3 regions of the Candidatus Photobacterium acropomis genome follow, and region 3 is predicted to be linked to each of the others. Evidence: riboswitches for the same ligand, from Rfam matches in the RefSeq annotation. Region 3 holds a riboswitch; each other region holds the start of a gene.

Region 1 (4,227 bases), 1.5 Mb from region 3:
ACCGCTTGTTGGTATTTTCTGTGACGACGTAGGTGGATCGTACAACATGCAAGGAACCATAGTGCACTCACACCAATACCAGCGATAGTTGACGACATGATACCCATTGTTAGGTAACCCAATAGCGCACCGAATGCCACAGTAATAGCATAAGGAAGCTGAGTCATTACGTGATCCATGTGATGGCTACCAGCACCTGTTGCAGACAGAATACTTGTACTTGAAATTGGAGAGCTGTGATCGCCAAATACAGAGCCAGCAAGTACCGCAGAAAGCATAGGCATTAGTAGGTGAGCATCACTTGCTACCGCCATATCACCTGCTAGTGGCAACATGATACCGAACGTACCCCAACTTGTACCTGTTGCGAAAGACATCGCACAAGATAGAACGAAGACTAATGCAGGTAGTAGTTCAGTAGGGAAGCCACCTTTGGTTAATGACGCTAGGTACAGACCTGTTTTCATGTCACTTACTACGGTACCGATCGTCCATGCGAACATTAGGATAACGATAGCTGGCATCATTGCTTGAACACCTTGTGGTGCAGCGGTTAGCCATGTTTTTAGTGATAGCTTCAAACGAAGTGCTAATACCATTGAAACGGCAAGGCTACATAGTGAAGCGTTAACCAGCGACGAACCAAGATCGGTATGCTCAAGGGCTTTAATTAGGCTAAATCCTTCACCGCGAGCGGCTAGAACGTCAGCACCGCTGATCACCATAAAGATAACACTTGATACCGTTAGCGTTAGAATTGGCAGAACCATGTCGATCATTGTGCCTTTGCCTGAAGATTCTGTTGTGATCTCTAAGCCTTTTGGATGACCTTTAGATTCGTCCCATAGCTTGCCTTCTTCTGCCCACGCTTCGTGTTGACGCATAGGGCCAATGTTTAGTTGGAAGAAGATAACCACGATAACCATCAGAAGTGTGAATACCGCGTATAGGTTCATTGGGATCATTTGAACGAACAATGAAATCGCACTGATATCAGTAATATGGTTCGTTGCTAAGATACCGCCAAGGATCGCAATAATGTATGCGCCCCAAGATGAAATAGGTGTAATGACACAAACAGGTGCTGCGGTTGAGTCCAGTAGGTAAGCCAGTTTCGCACGTGAAATGTTGAAACGGTCAGTCACAGGACGACAAATAGGACCTACAGACAAGCTGTGGAAGAAGTCATCAATAAAGAAAGCAAAAACCATTAAGCCCGTTAGCATGTTTGCACTACGGCGATCTTTACAACGACGGTAACCCCATTCAGCAAATGCGCGGGTTGCACCTGTTGCTGTCATTAGGCTGATCAAACCGCCTAGTAACAACATGAAGATAATCATATTCACGTTGCCGCTATTTACTGCACCGTCAGACCAAATAAGGCCAACAACTTGGTGAACAATGTATTTCAGCGCAGATAACGGGTTGTAATCATTAAGAAGGATTGCGCCAGCAACAATGCCAAGACCAAGCGATAGCAATACGCGACGGGTAGCAATAGCTAAAATAACAGCTAGTAATGCAGGGACAACTGATAAAATGGAATCAGAATATTGAACTAGATTCATGGATCTCTTAAACACCTATATTAGGTGGAGATCTACCGAAAGGATAGAGAAACAGATTTCTGTAGAAAATATACTTCTGCATATCCCTTAGGGTAGCGCTCCATAGACTACGTAAACTATGGCAGTTCTGCACTTATTTAATGCAGACCCAGCCACTGTTGATGACACAACAATGACTTCGGCGCCGACTCCTTTCCCCAGACTTCTTAGGTGTCACCCTCCATCTGGATACTAATAGGCAGCGCGCCTCTACTCAAAGGATTGAAATTTGATGATACTTATAAATTTTACAGAGGCAATATAAAGCAGTGAAAAATTGCATAAAAATTGTAAAAATTATTACTGTTGATGGAATGTTAAGCAGATAATGAAACTGTACACTGTTTAGATATCCGCTTATTCCGTTAAACTATTTGGCTCGTTAGCTTCTGGTGGTGTCATGCTGTGAATATTTCCAGCGTAACCACCTTCAACTAATGCCTTACGCACATCTGAAACTTCTTGCGGGGTAACGGGCACGGTACGATCACCTAATTTCGCACGCACAAAGCTGATCAGTTTTGCCAAGTTGGCATCACTGATCACCGAGTTAAAGCTACTCATAGGCATGAAATTGGTGTCTTGTTCCATAAAGTTTGGCAATAAACCACGAATGGTAACAGCAATGGTATCGTAAGGATCACTGTGCATAATTATCCCGTTGTTAAGCAGTGTAGGGGCGATACCTTTTCGGCCTTTACCGTCTTTACCATGGCATGCGCCACAGGTTTGAACATATACGCCATACAGTTTGGCTTCGTTTTCAGGATCGTTGCTGCTTAACGGCTTTAGCTCAACGGTTTGGATATCAACATTGGCGGGAACGAGATCGCCAAATCCTGGTGGATTAAGCTGAGGAACCGAGCTATTTAACTCGTTATATTTATCACCGGTGATCAAGTATTCCGCAATGGCAGCGACGTCTTGTTCGGTTAAGAATCGAGTACTGTTTTGTACTACTTCCGCCATACCACCAAATGCGGTTCCTTTATCGGAATGACCCGTTTTTAAAAAGTCTGTTAATGTTTTTACATCCCAACGGTCTTGATATAGCTCTGTTGCAGTAATATCAGGGGCTTTCCAACCATCAATTAAATTACCTTGAAATAGCTCTTTTTCGATCAAAGCTTGCGCTACGTTGCGTGGAGTGTGACATTCCGAACAGTGACCTAATCCCATGGTGAGGTATTTACCACGCTTCCATTGTTCGGTCATATCATCGGGATATTCAAGTGGTGCAGTGTTTAAGAAGGCAATATTCCAACCTAATAGCCCCAAACGAATGTTACTTGGGAACATCATTTTATTTTCTTTATTACGGGTATTTACAAAGTTAAGCGATTGCATATACGCCCATAACGCTTGAGTATCTTCATCGGTGACATATTGATAAGACGAGTAAGGCATTGCAGGGTACAAATAACCGTGTTTCCCTTTACCTTTATGCAGTGCGTCGTAAAACTCTTCATAAGTGTAGTCACCAATACCATAGGTAGGGTGAGCTGAAATATTGGTTGAATAAAGCGTACCAAACGGAGTTAAGAAACCTAAACCACCACCGAAAGGTTCACCACCTTCACCTGTATGACAAGCAATACAATCACCTGCGTAAGCTAGATATTGCCCTTTACTAACCATGTCTTGATTGAGCTCTGCTAACTTATTTTTTTGCTCGTTACCTTGGTGACGAATATAAGCACCAAGCGCTTGAATTTCATCATTAGTGAGTTGGTTTTCAAAAGCGGGCATGACGTTATTTAAGCCATAGGTCACGGTGGCGTTTATGCCTTCAATACTGCCGTCATGAAGCCAAATATTATCGGTAAGGTTAGGTGCGCCTAATGCTTGATTACCTTTCGCATCACTGCCATGACAAGCGGTACAGTTAGCATCAAATATCGCTTTACCAAGCTCAAGATTGACCGCTGGCTCCGCGATAATGCGATTTTTTTCAAGTGAAGCAACATATGAAGAGACATGCTCAATTTCTTCTTCAGTCAGAATATCTTTCCAACCCGCCATAACACCATTACGACCTTGAACAATGGAGTGATGTATCGCTTCGTCACTGCCACCATACAGCCAAACTGTATCGCTTAAGTTAGGGAAATGCAGTTGCCCTTGAGCTTGATTTAAATGACAAGCTGCACAATGGGTTTGAAATAAAGCGCGACCAGCACTGACGATTTCAGGGGATTGACTCAAATCTTCATAACTTGAGTTCTCGTCACCCACTTGAGCTATTTGGGCTTGGAGTGAAGTAGGGGCTGTTGATTCTGCTTCGTTGGTGGATTGCCATTTCATCAACCCTTGCCAATTTCCCATACCGGGATAAAGCACCAAGAACACCGCAGCGATAATAAACGCGGCAAGATAAGACAACAGCAACAGACTGGGAACAGCGGCATCGTTTTCATCAATGCCATCAAAGCTATCAACAGTACGGTTAGCGTTGGCGGAGTGGTTCTTTTTCCAATACACCACAACCACAGCAATCATAAACGCTAAAAAGATCAGCGTTAAGATAATGACCCAACTACTCCAAAAAGCACTCATGGGCATACTCCTTGATCTTGTCCCAAACTTTGCAAGTAGGCGATTAATGCTTGTGCTTTGG
Region 2 (4,227 bases), 710 kb from region 3:
ACCTGAGCTTTTGATAAAAACTGACATTCATCAATTAATACACAGTCAATTTTGCCATTACTCGATAATACTTTTACACGCTCGAATAAATCATCTTCTGAATTAAATAACTCAGCTTCTTCTTCTAAACCAATACGAGATGTGACTTTACCTACGCCATAACGGTTATCGATAGCAGCGGTGAAAATAAGTGGCGTCATGCCTCTTTCACGGTAATTAAACGAAGATTGCAATAATGTGGTCGATTTCCCTGCATTCATTGCAGAGTAATAGAAATACATTTGGGCCATGAGAGTTCCCTAGTAATACGATTGGTTTAAAAAAACTGCGCCGATGCTACAGAAATTCACCCACAATGAAAAGTGATAGACTTAACAACTACACATTAGTTACAAAAAAGCCCATAACTTTGTATGGGCTTTCACTACATCGTATAAAAATCAGCTTTTCACTGTTGGTTGATAGGTGCGACGGGACAACCATGCAAAGAACACACATACCATAATGAAGGTAGTGATCGCAGCAATAAACGCAACAGGTAATGAATCTGTCATCCCCAATACCAAATAGCCAATCATAGAGACAAAAGCTACAGACATCGCATATGGTAGCTGTGTTGCTACGTGATCAATGTGGTGACAACGTGCCCCTGTTGACGACAAAATTGTGGTATCAGAAATTGGCGAACAATGATCACCAAATACTGAGCCTGCTAATACGCCTGCTAACATTGGGAGCATTAACGCAATATCTGTAGCACCTGCCAAATCACCCGCAATCGGTAACATAATACCGAAGGTACCCCATGATGTGCCCGTCGAGAATGCCATTGCACCCGATAAGATAAATAGGATCATAGGCAATAACATTGGGCTAATATTGCCTTGAACTAAGGTCGATAAATAACGCCCTGTGTTCATATCGCTAATAACGCTACCGATAGCCCAAGCAAATAATAAAATTAAAATCGCTCCAAACATGGATTTAGCACCAATCCATAATGTTCGTACAACTTCAACCATTGCTATACGCTGGCGAAACACCGGAATAATCGCAGCAACAAGACCAAATAAGCCACCTAAACACAGTGATTTACCCACATCGGTATTTTCAAATGCGCCAAGAATAGCAAAAGGTTTACCGTCTACTGCAAGTGCCTGATAGCCAGTGAAGATCATAAAGAAGAAAGTAGCGGCAATCAGAATAATAATCGGCCACACTAAATCGCCGACTTTACCTTTCTCACTTTCCGTTATTTCTAATTCATCGGTAAGATCTTTCGCTTGCTCATCAACATCGCTGCCCTCATCAAAGCCACGACCATGCATGGCGGCCATCTCATGCTTTTTCATTGGTCCAATATCCCATTGGAACCAAGACACAACAAACACCATCGCTAAAGCAAAGATCGCATAGAAGTTCATTGGTGCTAACGTTAAGAACGCACTTAGCGGTGTGTACTCAGTTACTCCGTGGGTAACTAAAATGCCACCAATTAAAGTAATAATATAAGCACCCCAGCTTGATGCTGGCATCAATACACACATCGGTGCTGCCGTTGAATCTAATATATAAGCAAGTTTAGAGCGTGAGATATAAAAACGATCGGTTACAGGTCGTGAAATAGAGCCGACCGCTAAGCTATTAAAGTAATCATCAACAAAAATAAACACACCTAAAAAGGCAGCCAGTAACTTGGCACCACGTTTACTTTTGATTTTTGTTTGTGCCCATTCTGCAAACGCACGAGTACCACCGGACAAGGTTAACAGTGCTGTCATCATCCCTAATATAATGAGGAATAATACAATACTCATGTTCCAGGTGTTTACCCCACCATCAGAAATGAATAAGCCTTTTATTGTTCCTCCTAAATAAGAAGCAGAATGATTAAATGAAAAATCATTTAAATAAAGTGCCCCCAATAAAATACCTGCACCTAGCGAAAGTAACACGCGACGAGAAAGTATCGCCAGCACCAGCGCAACAACAGGAGGAATAATAGATACTAATGAATGGGAATAATCGACTAAATTCATGATCTCAACGACAACCGAATTAGGTGGGAGATCTACTGGAGGAGATGGCTATCACCATATATGAAGAGCCTCTTAAAGCTCCCTTCGTCACAGTAGCGCTCCATAGTTAATATGATGTATATACTATGGCAGTGTTACACTTATTCAATGCAACCCCAGTAAGATGATTTGATGTCATGCTTACTTCGGCATTAGCTCCTTTCATTAACCCTCACCGGTTTCACCCTCTTGTTAATTACTATTAGATAATGCGCCTCTACCTTACAATAAGGATGCGAATATTCTACGTAATGTTTCATTATTTGCAACAACATCACAGTAAAGTTTTAACACCACACGATGAATAACATTGCTTTTATAAATAAATTTTATTCAATTATAGCAATAACGGTGAAATATTATGAACTAAAGCGCATGAACTGTTTCATTTTGTAACTATTTAACGACCAATTTATCTCTTTAACTCTATTCTTTTAATTATAAATAGGATTGTTGTTTTAATTAACTATTAAAGAGAATAACGATTAAAGTGTTTTGACATAAAGAATAAAAACATTACTATTGTAATAAATGATTCGACACTGCTATTATTATTTACAGTTAGTTAAAAATAACAGGAAATATAAAAATGTCTGATGCAATGAAAGCACTTTTAAACCTTCGTAGTCTTCGTGCTCTTTCTCGTGAATATACTCTAGAGCAACTAGAAGAAGCACTTGAGAAATTAACTACCGTTGTTCAAGAACGTGCTGAAGCTGAAGCAGCGGAACAAGCTAAAGAAAATGAGCGTAATGAGAAACTAGCTCAATACCGTGAAATGCTATTAGCAGATGGTATCGACCCAGAAGAATTATTAGCAAGCCTTTCTAAAGCACCAAAAGCAAAACGTGCTGCACGTCCTGCTAAATATAAGTTCATCGACGAAAACGGTGAAGAAAAAACATGGACTGGCCAAGGCCGTACACCAAGCGCACTTAAAAAAGCACTAGATGAAGGTAAATCTTTAGAAGATTTCGAAATCTAATTTGCAAAAAGCATTACGAAAAAGCCCAACTAAGTTGGGCTTTTTTATACTTACTAAAAACAAAGATTTGCCTGTATATCAGCGTAAAAAGTAAATATAAATAGTTTAAAGGTATAAGTTATCTTTCCCTTATTTATTACTTTAATACCACTACTCTTATCTATATTAAAAAACCAGACAAAAATGCCTGGCTTTTAATACACTCTAGATAGCAATTAATTTAGCTCGGTTCAGTAAATCTTATCGGCTAAATGGCTTACTGCTAATGCAAAATAGTGAGATCGATTCCATTTCATTAGCGTTTGGTAATTACCATAAACAAGATATGCACGACCATGGTTATCATCAGGTTGAACTAACCAAGCTTCAATATCTTCTTGTGGTAAGTTAGCGCCCGATAAGGTACGAACCCCTAAAGCCTGCCACTGTGCTAACGTTTTTCCTTTCTCAGCATCAGTGCCTTTTAAACTGTCAGATAATGATGACGGAATTTGTACTTGGCGCCCCCAAGTATATTTATCATTCCAACCAGATTTCTTCAGGTAATTCGCAGCAGAAGCAAATACATCCGCTTTAGTATTCCAAATATCCGCTTTACCATCATTATTTCCATCAACCGCGAAGGTTAAATAAGACGTTGGCATAAATTGACACTGACCCATTGCGCCAGCCCAAGAACCTCTCATCTCATCAATAGTAATGTGACCATCTTGAAGAATTTGTAATGCCGCCATCACTTGTTTGCGGAATAACTCTTCACGACGACCTTCATAAGCTAATGTCGTTAAGGCTTCCACTACATGGTAATTACCTTGTAATTTGCCAAAATTACTTTCAACACCCCACAACGCAACAATAAAGCGTGGCTGAACACCATATTCTTTACCAATGCGATCTAAGGTTTCTTTATTCTCATGATATAAACGACGTGCTTGTTTTACTTTCCAATCAGGTACAGCACGAGGAATATATTGATCTAAAGTTAATTTTTTTTCAGGCTGATTTTTGTCTGCTTTTACTGCACGATGAGTAAAAGTAATGCCATCAAAAGCGGAATCTAAAATAGGTTCAGATATACCATTTGAACGTGCTTCAGCTTTTAATTTATTTATGTATGCGTTAAATCCTTCATCAGCAGCAAAAGCTGTTGAGGAAATCCCTAAT
Region 3 (4,227 bases):
CTGATTGAAGACTATATTCAATGGGCAACCGAAAAAGCCAAAGCGTGGCCGCGACCAGCACTGTATCAAAACCTGATCCTTGCTTACGATGCCCTCGGCAACAAAGAGCAAGCATCACAAATCAGAGATGAAGCGCTGTTCTTATTTCCTGATTTAGATTTTGAGCAGCAAACCAGCCAAGCAAATACAACGTCTGCGGCGAAATAACCATAAAAAATGGCTACCCACTCGGTAGCCATTTTTATTTACTCATCAATAGATTATTTCAATGTGGTTTCTAGCGCTTTTAAGCACAGCGCAACATTTTCACTTCTTGCACCATAGCCCATCAAACCGATACGCCACGCTTTTCCAGCCAACGCACCTAATCCTGCGCCGATTTCTAAGTTGTAGCGTTGCAACAATTCATTGCGAACCTCAGCATCATCAACACCGTCAGGAATATAAACAGCATTGAGTTGTGGTAATCGTGACGCTTCTGCTACCACAAATTGGATTCCTAATTTTTCAAGTCCTGCTTTAAGCTCTTCATGGGCATTACGATGGCGCTGCCACGCATTTTCTAAGCCTTCATTATGCAGCAGTACTAACGCTTCATGCAGCGCATATAGACTATTTACAGGTGCGGTATGGTGATAGCTACGCTTGCCTTCACCACTCCAATAACCTAATACTAAACTTTGATCTAAAAACCAGCTTTGCACTTTGGTTTTACGTTGCTGGATTTTATCAATCGCTTTTTGGGAAAACGTTAACGGCGATAACCCCGGCGTACAAGACAAACACTTTTGACTACCAGAATAGACCGCATCTAATTGCCATTCATCCACCAGCAATGGCACACCACCGAGAGATGTCACCGCATCAACGATGGTTAAACAATCATGTTTACGGGCAATTTCAGCCAGTGTTTTCGCATCACTCAATGCGCCAGTTGAAGTTTCCGCATGAACAAAAGCGACAATTTTAATATCAGGATTATCTTGTAATGCTTGCTCAACAAGATCGGGAGATACTGGCGTCCCCCATTCATTATCAACCACAACTGCTATACCACCACAGCGCTCAACATTTTCACGCATACGCTCGCCAAAAACACCATTACGGCACACTAACACCTTATCGCCAGGCTCAACGAGATTAACAAAACACGCTTCCATCCCTGCACTGCCCGGCGCAGAAACAGCAATAGTGAATGGATTTTTGGTTTGAAATGCATATTGCAGTAGCTGTTTTAACTCATCCATCATGCCGATAAACAAGGGATCTAAATGGCCTACCGTTGGTCGACTGAGTGCTTGTAATACTTGCGGGTAAATATCTGAAGGCCCCGGCCCCATCAGTGTTCTATGTGGCGGAATAAAACTGGTAATTGTCATTATTTTGCTCCGTAAAGTCATAGTCCCTATAGATATTTTTTGTATGGAACGGGTTGCTATCGTTTTAAGAGTATTAGAGCCTTTTCATTGACGCAAGAGTCGATGTCGCATCCCTTACGCACAGTTGCTTAATTTTAAATGTAAATTATTTGTCACATAACATTTGACAAAAGGGTTACAAATCTTATTCAATGAGATGATAATTTATTCAAGCTTTTATGTGCTTGTATAGGGTTACAGCAATACGGAAGAGGAGCGTTACCTAGGTATCATAATGACAGGGCCCCACCCTATAGCCATTATGAGAGGGAGAGTAACGCCGAGGTATGACTTATTCGGGGATTAAGTTATATCGGCTATGAAGGTTGAATCCTTCTAGCTGTCACCACGCTCAACAATGAATGTGGTGGGGAGCTTCTGGGTAAGTGCACTTAATTCACTTCTCACGCTCTCCTGACAGGATGTCGGGAATACTCCCAGACAAATAGCCTACCTTATAATTTGTTTATGATTCAGGGAGAATATAATGGACTACTCTACAGCAAATTCAGCACCGCCATCATCAATCACTGTTGCCAAATTTGGTGGCACTAGCGTTGCAGACTTCACCGCAATGAGTCGCAGTGCGGCCATTGTTACCGCAAATCCGGCAACAAAAATTGTTCTGATCAGCGCCTGTTCTGGCGTAACGAACCTTTTAGTTGAACTCGCTAATGGTGTCAGTAATGCTGATGAACGTCAGCAACGATTACAGCAACTGACACAAACACACCAAGATGTGCTTGATCAACTTAAGCAACCATCAAGTATTCAAGATGCGATTTACAGCCTACTTGATAACGTAGCAACACTTGCTGAACAAGCCGCTGTTGCAACATCTGCACAATTAACCGATCAAATCGTGAGCCACGGTGAGCTGCTTTCAACCTACCTTTTCACGCAAATTTTAGTTGAGCTAAACGCGCCAGCAGTACGTGTCGATATTCGTCCAATTATGCGTACCGATGATCAATTTGGAAAAGCAGTACCTCAGCCAGAGCAAATTAAACAACTGGCGGAAACACAATTATTACCATTGCTTGAAAATAGTATTGTCGTTTCACAAGGCTTTATCGGCTCAAATAGCCAAGGGATCACGACAACTTTAGGTCGTGGTGGGAGTGACTATAGTGCCGCATTAATTGCAGAAGCCGTCAGTGCATCCACCCTTGAGATCTGGACTGACGTACCGGGAATGTACACCACCGATCCTCGTATCACCCCAGCTGCACAACCTATTAAAGAGATCAGCTTTAGTGAAGCCTCTGAAATGGCAAATTTTGGTGCTAAGATCCTTCATCCATCAACCTTAGTGCCAGCTATTCGCCAGCAGATCCCTGTCTTTGTCGGCTCATCAAAAGCACCAGAGCAAGGTGGTACATGGATCCGCAAATCGGTAGAAGATGCACCACTATTTCGAGCATTAGCGCTACGTGCTAACCAAACCATGGTGACACTCACCAGCCTGAATATGTTCCATGCTTATGGCTTCTTAGCCGAAGTATTCCGTATTCTCGCTGAGCACAAAATCTCCGTTGATTTGATTACCACATCAGAGGTCAGTGTGTCACTCACCCTAGATCAAACCGATACGGGTGGCGGTGCACCAACACTTCCACTTAAAGCTGTTGAAGAGCTAAGCCAATTATGCCGTGTCGAAGTTGAGCAAGGTTTATCACTGGTTGCACTCATTGGTAACCAAATGAGTGATACTAAAGGCTCTGCAAAAGATATTTTTGGCGCACTAGAAGATCATAACCTGCGTATGATTTGTTACGGCGCAAGCCCACACAACCTATGTTTCTTAATCAATGAAGATGAAGCAAAAGACGTCGTTCGTACATTACACGCCTCTTTACTGGAATAACCCATTCCAAGCACACAAATCTTAAATAAACAAAAAGGCGCATTAAGCGCCTTTTTTATTCATATCGATTTAGGAATTACAGATTTGGCCCAAGCCATTTTTCAGCTTCGATCAAATCCCAGCCTTTACGATCAGCATAACTTTCAAGCTGATCTTGTTGGATCTGCGCCACCGCAAAGTAACGTGAATCAGGATGAGAGAAATACCAACCTGATACGGAAGCGCCAGGGTACATGGCATAACTGGTAGTTAATGACATACCAATATTCTCTTCCACCTTCATCAGCTCCCACAACGGTCCTTTTTCAGTATGCTCAGGGCAAGCAGGGTAACCCGGTGCAGGTCGAATACCTTGGTACTTCTCACGGATCAAATCTTCATTTGATAAGTTTTCATCCGCTGCATAACCCCAAATTTCTTTACGCACTCGCTCATGAAGGTATTCAGCGAACGCTTCTGCTAAACGATCGGCAACGGCTTGGATCATGATGGCATTATAGTCATCACCTTGGGCTTTATACTCGTCCGCCAACTCACGCTCACCAATACCACCTGTAACCGCAAAGGCGCCAATCCAATCGAGTTTGCCCGATCCTTTTGGCGCAATATAATCGGAAATACAGTAGTTAAAGCCTTTAGGTTTCTCTGTTTGCTGACGCAAATTATGCAGCACGGTGGCAACTTCGGTACGTGATTCATCGGTGTATACTTCAATATCATCCCCAACGCTTGCCGCAGGGAACAAACCACACATACCACGCGCTTTTAATAAGCCTTCGTTCTCAACACGATCAAGCAACTCATTAGCATCAGCAAATAAACGTTTCGCTTCTTCACCCACTTCTTCATGTTCAAAGATCTTCGGATATTTTCCTACTAACGACCATGTCATAAAGAATGGCGTCCAATCTATATAATTACGTAGTGTTGCAATATCAAAGT

Evidence for each region. Region 3 has a riboswitch for lysine ahead of lysC (lysine-sensitive aspartokinase 3). Riboswitches for the same ligand answer to the same signal wherever they lie in the genome.
Region 1: it holds a riboswitch for lysine, as region 3 does, so the genes downstream of both, Q7657_RS17465 (Na+/H+ antiporter NhaC family protein) here and lysC (lysine-sensitive aspartokinase 3) in region 3, are expected to answer to the same signal.
Region 2: it holds a riboswitch for lysine, as region 3 does, so the genes downstream of both, Q7657_RS13960 (Na+/H+ antiporter NhaC family protein) here and lysC (lysine-sensitive aspartokinase 3) in region 3, are expected to answer to the same signal.

Annotation. Positions count from the first base shown of each region.
Region 1 covers NZ_CP131609.1:2,291,054-2,295,280, reverse strand. Annotated here, with positions in the region: gene Q7657_RS17465 (Na+/H+ antiporter NhaC family protein) at 1-1,571, opposite strand, end outside; lysine riboswitch at 1,657-1,831, opposite strand; gene ccoP (cytochrome-c oxidase, cbb3-type subunit III) at 1,968-4,166, opposite strand; gene ccoO (cytochrome-c oxidase, cbb3-type subunit II) at 4,163-4,227, opposite strand, start outside.
Region 2 covers NZ_CP131609.1:1,482,831-1,487,057, reverse strand. Annotated here, with positions in the region: gene Q7657_RS13965 (thymidine kinase) at 1-290, opposite strand, end outside; gene Q7657_RS13960 (Na+/H+ antiporter NhaC family protein) at 441-2,039, opposite strand; lysine riboswitch at 2,125-2,306, opposite strand; gene Q7657_RS13955 (H-NS family histone-like protein) at 2,668-3,063, shown strand; gene Q7657_RS13950 (lytic murein transglycosylase) at 3,294-4,227, opposite strand, start outside.
Region 3 covers NZ_CP131609.1:767,879-772,105, reverse strand. Annotated here, with positions in the region: gene Q7657_RS10320 (PglL family O-oligosaccharyltransferase) at 1-207, shown strand, start outside; gene Q7657_RS10315 (pyridoxal-phosphate-dependent aminotransferase family protein) at 261-1,379, opposite strand; lysine riboswitch at 1,620-1,804, shown strand; gene lysC (lysine-sensitive aspartokinase 3) at 1,906-3,285, shown strand; gene metH (methionine synthase) at 3,362-4,227, opposite strand, start outside.